DNA from 2 places in the Faecalibacterium sp. Marseille-P9590 genome. Region 2 is predicted to be linked to the other one. Evidence: riboswitches for the same ligand, from Rfam matches in the RefSeq annotation. Region 2 holds a riboswitch; the other holds the start of a gene.
The links. Region 2 has a riboswitch for thiamine pyrophosphate ahead of thiW (energy coupling factor transporter S component ThiW). Riboswitches for the same ligand answer to the same signal wherever they lie in the genome.

Region 1 (4,277 bases), on a different contig from region 2:
ACCTGCGTTTCCACTACTGGGTGCATCTCCCAGACTACTACTACGACGAAGAGGAGCATGAGTACTCTCTCCTCGTCATCATCCATGGAACCGGCTGTGCAATCGAAGAGTACATCAAGCAGGCGAAGGAACTCGCCGACAAATATCATATGGCTGTGCTTGCGCCTATGTTCCCGGGTGGACTCATTCAGCGCGATGACTTCAACAGCTATAAGCTCCTCTCCTGCGACGGCATCCGCTATGATCTGATTCTCCTCGATATGATCGAGGATATGGCGAAGCGCTATCCAGGCGTTCACACAGATCAGTTTTTCATGTTCGGACACTCTGGTGGCGGGCAGTTCGTAAACCGCTTCCTGCTCGCTCACCCTGATCGTCTGAAGGCCTGCTCCATCGGTGCACCTGGCCGTCCGACCTTCCTAAATCCAGACGAGGACTACTTCTGGGGTATCCGTGATTTCAAGGATTACTTCGGTTATGATGTCGACCTCGAAGCCGTAAAGAAGGTACCCGTCCTCATCAGTGTCGGCGAGCTCGACAACAAGTTTATCGGCGACTCCCCGTATGGCGATAACCGCGTAGCCCGTATGAAGAGCCTGCAGAAAAATTTCCAGGAGCACGGCGTCCATACGGAGCTGACGATCCTTCCGGGCTTCGCCCATGAGGCTGGTGAAAAGGAACGAGTGCAGGCCGCGCAGAAATTCTTTATCCAGTATTTATAACTCAAACTACAGTTTTTGAATTTCCTTTCTTTGTACCCTCTTTTTAAAAGAGGGTACATTGCGTATTTCTTGCTTTTCCTTCATACTTGCGTACTTTTAGTAGATTATGAAAGCAAGCAGAATTTCTATTCTACGGAATCAACTATTCTGCACTGGAAGCTGCCGTCCGGCGAATCCAACAGGATGTTGATTTCCTGATGAAGTATCTCCCCAAGGTGCCTGATGATGCCTATGTGAAAGTGGAGACCACGAAGATTCTCAAACAGCACAAGGCATATATGGCACAGTTTGAAGAAATGCTGAACGATGAAAAAAATCGCATAACGACAGGCACTTGTATGATGAGCTGATTTCCTATGCTGACCTGTACGACAGTGCCAGTTTTGAAGCAAAGAAAATGATTGTCAATCAGCTTATCCGCAGAGTAGATGTTTATCGTGGATATCAGATCAACATCTCGTTCAACTTCGATCTCACTCCTTACATTGAGGGGGAGTGATGCGTCCACCTGCAAAACAGTCGGACATCGAACAAGCATTTTCAAAAGCAACGAAATAGCAAGAATTGGGGGTTGCCGTCCACGCGCCTGCAAAATCAGGCATTTGGCTGATTCTCGATGCAACCTCTAAGAAAGCAAAAAGAAAAGCACCGTACTTCAAACGAAGTACAGTGCTTTTTTGGTGGAGAATAGCGGGATCGAACCGCTGACCTCTTGCATGCCATGCAAGCGCTCTCCCAGCTGAGCTAATCCCCCATAGCCTGTGTCGTCCCTGACGACGTGTGTTATTATACCAGCTGAAAGGAGAGTTGTCAACAGCTTTTTTCAAATTCGTGCAAAAAAAGTCCCGCCGGGTGCATTTCTGCCTCCGGCGGGACTTGCGTTCAGGAGAACTCAGGCTTTGGTGTACTGACGGTCGAAGATCTGGGGTGCTGCCTTGATGAGCAGCACAGCGCCCACCACAGTGATGAGCGTCTCCGGCAGCATGTAGCTGGCGTTGTACACGAGGCTGTAGGTCCAGGCGCTCAGACCCTCATTCAGGTTGCCCCAGACGAGGACGCCGGACAGGAAGCTGCACATGAAGCGCAGGAAGCCTGCGATGGCGGTACCGACGGCCACGCCGACCATCCGGTTCTTGAAGGGGCGGGCGAAGAACTCTGCGGTACCCAGAACCATAAAGGCCACCAGATAGTCCAGCAGGATCTCACCGAGGAAGTAGATGAAGGTGGGCGTCGGGGGAGCCCAGAAGCCCAGCAGCATCTGCAGGCAGCCGTTCACCAGACCGGTGAACAGGCCCCACTTGACGCCGTGGCGGAAGGAGACGAGCACGAAGGGCAGCATACTCAGCAGGGTGACGCTGCCGCCGTTGGGCATGGTGAAGATCTTGATGTTGGCCAGCACGGTGCCGATCGCCACCATCAGCGCGCACTCCACCAGCACCCGGGTCTTGGAGTAGGATTTCGACATGAGGATTCCTCTTCTCATAATAATAGTACACAAAAACAAAAATGCGCCTGCTTTTGCTGGCAGGCGCACGGGCTGTTTGTGAAAATCGGGACCTTTCCGCAAACTACCTACGCCGGCATTACCCGGATCAGGTTCAAGGGTCTCTGCTTCCAGCAGATCTCAGCCTCACGGCGCCCCTGTTTTCATGTCCACTTTCAGTATAGCCGCTCTCCGCCAAAAGTCAAGCCCCCGGCGGTATATCGGCCCGCCGGGGCACATATTCTGGAACAAGCACACTTTGGCGGGAGGGAGCAGTCATGAAAGGTGATCCGGAACAGCGGGCGCTGCTGCTGGGAGAGTACATCGTGGAGCATGGGGCCACCGTGCGGGCGGCGGCGCGGGCCTTCGGCTGCAGCAAGTCCACCGTACACAAAGACGTGTCGGTGCGGCTGCGGACGGTAGGCCCGGAGCTGTTCCGGCAGGTGCAGATGGTGCTGGCCCGGAACAAGGCCGAGCGCCATCTGCGGGGCGGCGCGGCCACCCGGGAAAAATACCACAAGCCTCGTTAACGGAAAGCGGCGGTGTCCAGACACCGCCGCTTTGTCATGTCATCTGGTGGAACTGCTCCAGCGCCGCCTTTTCCAGCCGGCTCACCTGTGCCTGGCTGATGCCGATCTCCCGGGCCACCTCCATCTGGGTCTTGCCTTTGAGGTAGCGCAGTTCCATGATGCGCTTTTCGCGCGGGGTGAGGCCCGCCACGGTCTGGCGGAACTGCAGACCGCTGATCCAGCTGTCCTCGCCGTCGGGGTCGCGCACCTGGTCGATGACGTACACCGCATCGCCGCCGTCGGCGTAGACCGGTTCCTCAAGACTCAGCGGCTCCACCACCGATTCCAGCGCCGCCGACACCTCGCGGCGGGACAGACCGGTCTTCTGGGCGATCTCGTCCACGGTGGGTTCACGGCCCAGCTGCTTTTCCAGCTCCTCGCGGGACTGCATGGCCCGGTAGGCCGTGTCCCGGAGGCTGCGGCTCACCCGCAGGGCGTTGTTGTCCCGCAGGAACCGCCGTATCTCGCCGATGATCATCGGCACGCCGTAGGTGGAGAACCGCACCTGCTGGGCCGGGTCGAAGTTGTCGATGGCCTTAATGAGCCCGATGCACCCCACCTGAAACAGGTCGTCCATGTTCTCGCCCCGCTGCGAAAAGCGCTGCACCACGCTGAGCACCAGCCGCAGATTGCCCTCTATCATGCTCTGGCGGGCCTCTTTGTCCCCGGCCCGCGCCCGGGTGAGCAGGTCGCGCTTCTCCTGCTCGGACAGTATCGGCAGTTCGGCGGTGTTCACGCCGCACAGCTCAACCTTGTTGTACATCCCCTACCCTCCGGTTTCGTTTCAGTTTCACCGGAAGTATGGCCGCAGGGGCAGGATAACATTCATTCCAAATTCAGGGGATAACCTCTCCGTCACGCCTTCGGCGTGCCACTGCCCGGGTTGCGGTACCCAGCAGCCGCAGCGCTTTGCTTGCGTCTTGCTGGCCGCGGCCCCAACAGCGACTCCCTGTTTCCGCCACTGGCGGCGGTCGTCGTTGTTGCTCCTAACGAGGGGAGGCTTTGGCATACCGGAAAACTTAATCTCTTCGCCAGAGGCTCCCCTCGATAGGGGAGCTGTCTGCGAAGCAGACTGAGAGGTTTAATCTTCTTCACTCCCCTAATTGTTCTCTTAATTGCCGTATGATCCTTTTCTCCAGCCTCGAAATATAGCTCTGGCTGATGCCGATGGCGTCTGCCACCTCCTTCTGGGTCCGCTCCACGCCGTCCAGCAGGCCGAAGCGCAGCTCCATGATCTGCCGCTCCCGGGGCGAGAGCTGCTCCACCGACCGGCGGAGGCTGGCCCGCTCGGCGTCCTGCTCGAGACGCTGACCCACCTGATTCTCCTCGCTGCTCAGCACGTCCGACAGCAGCAGCTCGTTGCCGTCGCCGTCGATGTTCAGCGGCTCGTCGATGCTGGCCTCCTGCCGCCGGTTGGAGCTTTTGCGCAGATACATCAGGATCTCGTTGCCGATGCAGCGGCTGGCGTAAGTCGCCAGCTTGATGCTCCGCTCGGGCGTGAAG
Region 2 (4,277 bases):
TTGACGGCGCAGGGGCGGATGTCGGTGAACACGGCGTCGATCTGCTGGGCCAGAAACTCGGGGCTGACCTCGAAGATGCCGGATACGCCGGTGGTGTTCTGGGCCGTCAGGGCGGTGACAGCGCTCATGGCGAAGATGCCGTTCATGGTCATGGCTTTGAGGTCGGCCTGAATGCCGGCGCCGCCGCTGGAATCGCTGCCCGCGATGGTAAGTGCAGTTTTCATGGGTTTGCTCCTTTAGATGATTTGTTCTGTCAGTGCCTTCAGCTCTTTGCACTCAGCCTCAATGTCCTCGGCGCTGAAGATCGCGCTCACGAGGGCCACGCCGTCCGCGCCGGAGCCTTTGAGCTTGAGGATATTGTCTTTATGGATGCCGCCGATGGCCACGACCGGCACATCCACGGAGGCGCAGATCTCTTTCAGTCTGCCCTCCGGCAGGACGTCCACATCGGTTTTGGTGTGGGTGGAAAATGCCGCGCCGACGCCCAGATAATCCGCGCCGTGGGCCACGGCCAGCTGCGCTTCCTCGACGGAATGGGCCGACACACCGATGATCATGTCAGGGCCGACCTTGGCGCGGACGTCCGCTGCGGCCATATCTTCCTGCCCGACATGGATGCCGTCGGCATGGCATTTTATAGCGATCTCGACGTTATCGTTGATGATGAAGGGTACGCCATAGCTGCGGCAGAGGGCGGAAAGCTCCATGGCTTCCTGCAAAAATGCCGCGTCGTCCAGCTCCTTTTCCCGCAGCTGGACGCAGGTGACGCCGCCTTTCAGCGCGTCTTCCACCTGCTGGCGGAGGGTCTCGCGGCCCGTCCACGCCCGGTCGGTGACGGCGTAGAGAAGCATGGTGTGTTTATCGCATTTCATAGCGTGCTCCTTCCTCGAGCTGTTCGGGGGTCATGTGGTAGATCGCGTCGATGATGTAATTGCGGTAGGTGGCGCTGCCGTCCAGCCTGGAAAGGCGGCTGTGAGCTGCTTCGCCCGCAAGGCCCATGGCGCAGATAGCTGCAGCAGCGGCTTCCAGAGGCTTGTCCGGGTTGGCTGCACAGAATGCCGCCGTCAGGGCCGAGAGCTGACAGCCGGTGCCGGTGACGGCGCTCATCATGGGGTGGCCGTTGCGGATGCAGAAAGCCCGCTCTCCGTCGGCCACGATGTCGATGGCACCGGTGACGGCGACGACCGCCCCCGTGCGGGCCGCAAACGCTTTGGCGAATGCCACGGTCTTGTCCAGCGTCTCGTCAGTCACCTTGTCGGCGGTGTCGGCGTCCACGCCTTTCGTGGTGCCACTGCCTGCCGCCAGCGTCCGGATCTCGGAGATGTTGCCCCGGATGACTGTGAACTTCACTTCCCGCAGGAGGCGCAGTGCCGTTTCGGTGCGAAGATGGGAAGCGCCTGCGCCCACGGGGTCCAGCACGACAGGACGGCCCAGCCGGTTGGCGGTGTGTCCCGCCAGCAGCATGGAGGGGATGGTGCGGCTGTTCAACGTGCCGATGTTGAGGTTCAGCCCGGCACACAGCGAGGTGATGTCCTCGACCTCGGCGGCATCATCCGCCATGATGGGGGACGCCCCGCAGGCGAGGACGATGTTGGCACAGTCGTTGACGGTGACGTAATTGGTGATGTTATGGACAAGCGGGCTTTTGGCCCGGACATTGGCAAAGATGCTCTGAAACATGGGCTTCTCCTTCGAATCAGCTCAGGCTGGCCTGCATGGCGCGGAGTGCGCCTGCGCGGGAAAGTGCGGCCAACAGTGCGCCTGCAATGATGGCACCGCCGGCGGTGGAGACGAGGAAGGGGACGATGTAGGCGTAGAACGCGATGTCACCGGCGCTCTTGCCCATCAGCAGGATGGCGACGGGGTAGGCGCACAGACCGCCGAGGATGGAGGTGCCGAACACCTCGCCCACGAGGGTGGGCAGCAGCTTATTGGTCTTGTGGAAGACGATGCCGCAGAGCAGTGCGCCGAACATGCTGCCGGGGAAAGCCATCAGACTGCCCAGACCCAGCAGGTTGCGCAGCAGGGAGGCGACGAAAGCCACGCCCACGCCGTAGTAAGGCCCCAGCAGAACAGCGCAGAGGATGTTGACCATGTGCTGCACAGGGGCGCATTTGCTGCCGAAGACCGGGAAGGAGAAGACGCTGCCCACAACAGCGACAGCGCAGAACATACCGGCGAGGGCCAGCTTTTTAGCAGAATAGTGTTTCATAGTGAGTGCTCCTTTTCAACAAAAAATAAGTGCAGGGGCAGACCGCCGCTCCCGCACACGAACAGACCCGGCACCCGCGCAGAGATACCGGAAACGGAAGAAGCGGTCGAGGCTCACTGGCCTCCTCTCACGCCGGAACACGGCTTCCCATCGCAAATCATGACCCGGACTCAGGGCGCTCCCCCTCAGCCGGAGACAACAAAAAAGGAGACGCCCTCTGCGGCGTCTCCTGTAAAAATCCATAAACGGTGTTATGACTTCCTACGGCGGCATTATCCGCATCAGGTGCAGAAACTGTCCGAAAACAATTTCTAAAGGGTCGAAGTTTGAGAACTTCCTCTCAGCCTGCTTCCACAAGCTCCCCTGTATTTGTTTGTCGGGAGTATTCTACACCCATCGGGGATAAAATGCAAGGGTTTTCTTTTTTCGCGGCGCGTTTTGTGGTATACTGAGAAAAAGCCCGCATTTGAAAAAACGGGCAGATAAAGGAGATATGGCTTATGGGTCTTGTCAAAGCAGCATTGGGCGCGGCATCCGGCGTGATGGGCGACCAGTGGAAAGAATACTTTTACTGCAGCGCTCTCCCGGCGGAGGTGCTGGCTGTCAAGGGACAGAAGAAAGTCTCCGGGCGCTCTTCCAACCGCCACGGCACCGAGAACATCATCACCGACGGTTCCATCGTGGCCGTGGCCGAGGGCCAGTGCGCCCTCATCGTGGAGCAGGGCAAGGTGGTAGACCTCTGCGCCGAGGCCGGCGAGTACACCTATAACACCGGCACCCAGCCCTCTCTGCTGAGCGAGGGTCTGGCCAAGAACATCGACGAAGTGTTTGCCGAGATCGGCAAGCGGTTCAGCTTCGGCGGTCAGGCTGCCACCGACCAGCGCATCTATTACATCAACACCAAGGAGCTGATGGGCAACAAGTACGGCACCCCCAGCCCCGTGCCGTTCCGCGTCGTGGACCAGCGTGCCGGCATCGACATCGACGTCAGCATCCGCTGCTTCGGCGAGTACAGCTACCGCATCGTCAACCCCATCCTGTTTTACACCAACGTCTGCGGAAATGTGGAAAACGAGTACACCCGTGACGCGCTGGAAGGCCAGATGCGCACCGAGATGATGACCGCATTGCAGCCCGCCTTCGCCCGCATCAGCGAGATGGGCATCCGCTACTCGGCTCTGCCCGGCCATACCACCGAGCTGGCCGAGGCCCTGAACCAGGAGCTGTCCGGCAAGTGGAGCAAGCTGCGCGGCATCGAGATCGTCTCCCTCGGCGTGTCCGGCGTCAAAGCCAGCGAAGAAGACGAGCAGATGATCAAGGAGCTGCAGCGCAGCGCCGCCTTCATGGACCCGACCCGCGCCGCCGCCCACATGGTGGGCGCACAGGCTTCGGCGATGCAGGCAGCGGCTTCCAATACCTCCGCCGGCCCGGCCATGGCCTTTATGGGCATGAATCAGGCCGCTGCTGCCGGCGGCATCAACGCCCAGGCCCTCTACCAGATGGGCGCACAGCAGCAGCCTGCCGCAGCTCCTGCCCCCGCAGCCGCCCCGGCGGCTGGCAGCTGGAGCTGCTCCTGCGGCCAGACCGGCAACACCGGCAAGTTCTGCACCGCCTGCGGCAAGCCCCGCCCCGAAGCAGGCTGGGTGTGCAGCTGCGGCGCACACAATACCGGCAAATTCTGCTCGGAGTGCGGTAAGCCCCGCCCGGCGGCCAAGTGTCCGAACTGCGGCTGGACCCCTGCCGACCCGTCCAACCCGCCTAAGTTCTGCCCCGAGTGCGGCAAGCCTTTCGGAGCCTGAAAGGGGAGCTGAGATATGGCAGAAAATACCACGAATTACCAATGCCCGGCCTGTACCGGCCCGCTGCGGTTCGACAGCGCCAGCGGAAAGCTCTGCTGTGATTACTGCGGCTCTACCTACGATGTAGCACAGGTCGAGGCTCTTTACGGCGAAAAGCAGGCTCAGGCCGATAAGGCCGCCGAAGCCGCCGAAAAGGCAGCGTCCAGCGGCCCTGTCTGGGGGGAGATGGAGACGGGAGATCTCAGCAGCCGCACCTGCACTTCCTG

Region 1: it holds a riboswitch for thiamine pyrophosphate, as region 2 does, so the genes downstream of both, thiT (energy-coupled thiamine transporter ThiT) here and thiW (energy coupling factor transporter S component ThiW) in region 2, are expected to answer to the same signal.

Annotation. Positions count from the first base shown of each region.
Region 1 is NZ_JAFREF010000002.1:164,176-168,452, reverse strand. Features, by position in the region: gene J3349_RS03485 (alpha/beta hydrolase) at 1-722, shown strand, start outside; gene J3349_RS03480 (hypothetical protein) at 920-1,072, shown strand; tRNA gene J3349_RS03475 (tRNA-Ala) at 1,401-1,476, opposite strand; gene thiT (energy-coupled thiamine transporter ThiT) at 1,615-2,187, opposite strand; TPP riboswitch at 2,275-2,375, opposite strand; gene J3349_RS03465 (sporulation transcriptional regulator SpoIIID) at 2,484-2,735, shown strand; gene sigG (RNA polymerase sporulation sigma factor SigG) at 2,770-3,537, opposite strand; gene J3349_RS03455 (sigma-70 family RNA polymerase sigma factor) at 3,866-4,277, opposite strand, start outside.
Region 2 is NZ_JAFREF010000005.1:66,611-70,887, reverse strand. Features, by position in the region: gene thiD (bifunctional hydroxymethylpyrimidine kinase/phosphomethylpyrimidine kinase) at 1-224, opposite strand, end outside; gene thiE (thiamine phosphate synthase) at 237-872, opposite strand; gene thiM (hydroxyethylthiazole kinase) at 859-1,680, opposite strand; gene thiW (energy coupling factor transporter S component ThiW) at 1,697-2,212, opposite strand; TPP riboswitch at 2,454-2,587, opposite strand; gene J3349_RS07735 (SPFH domain-containing protein) at 2,713-4,011, shown strand; gene J3349_RS07730 (hypothetical protein) at 4,027-4,277, shown strand, end outside.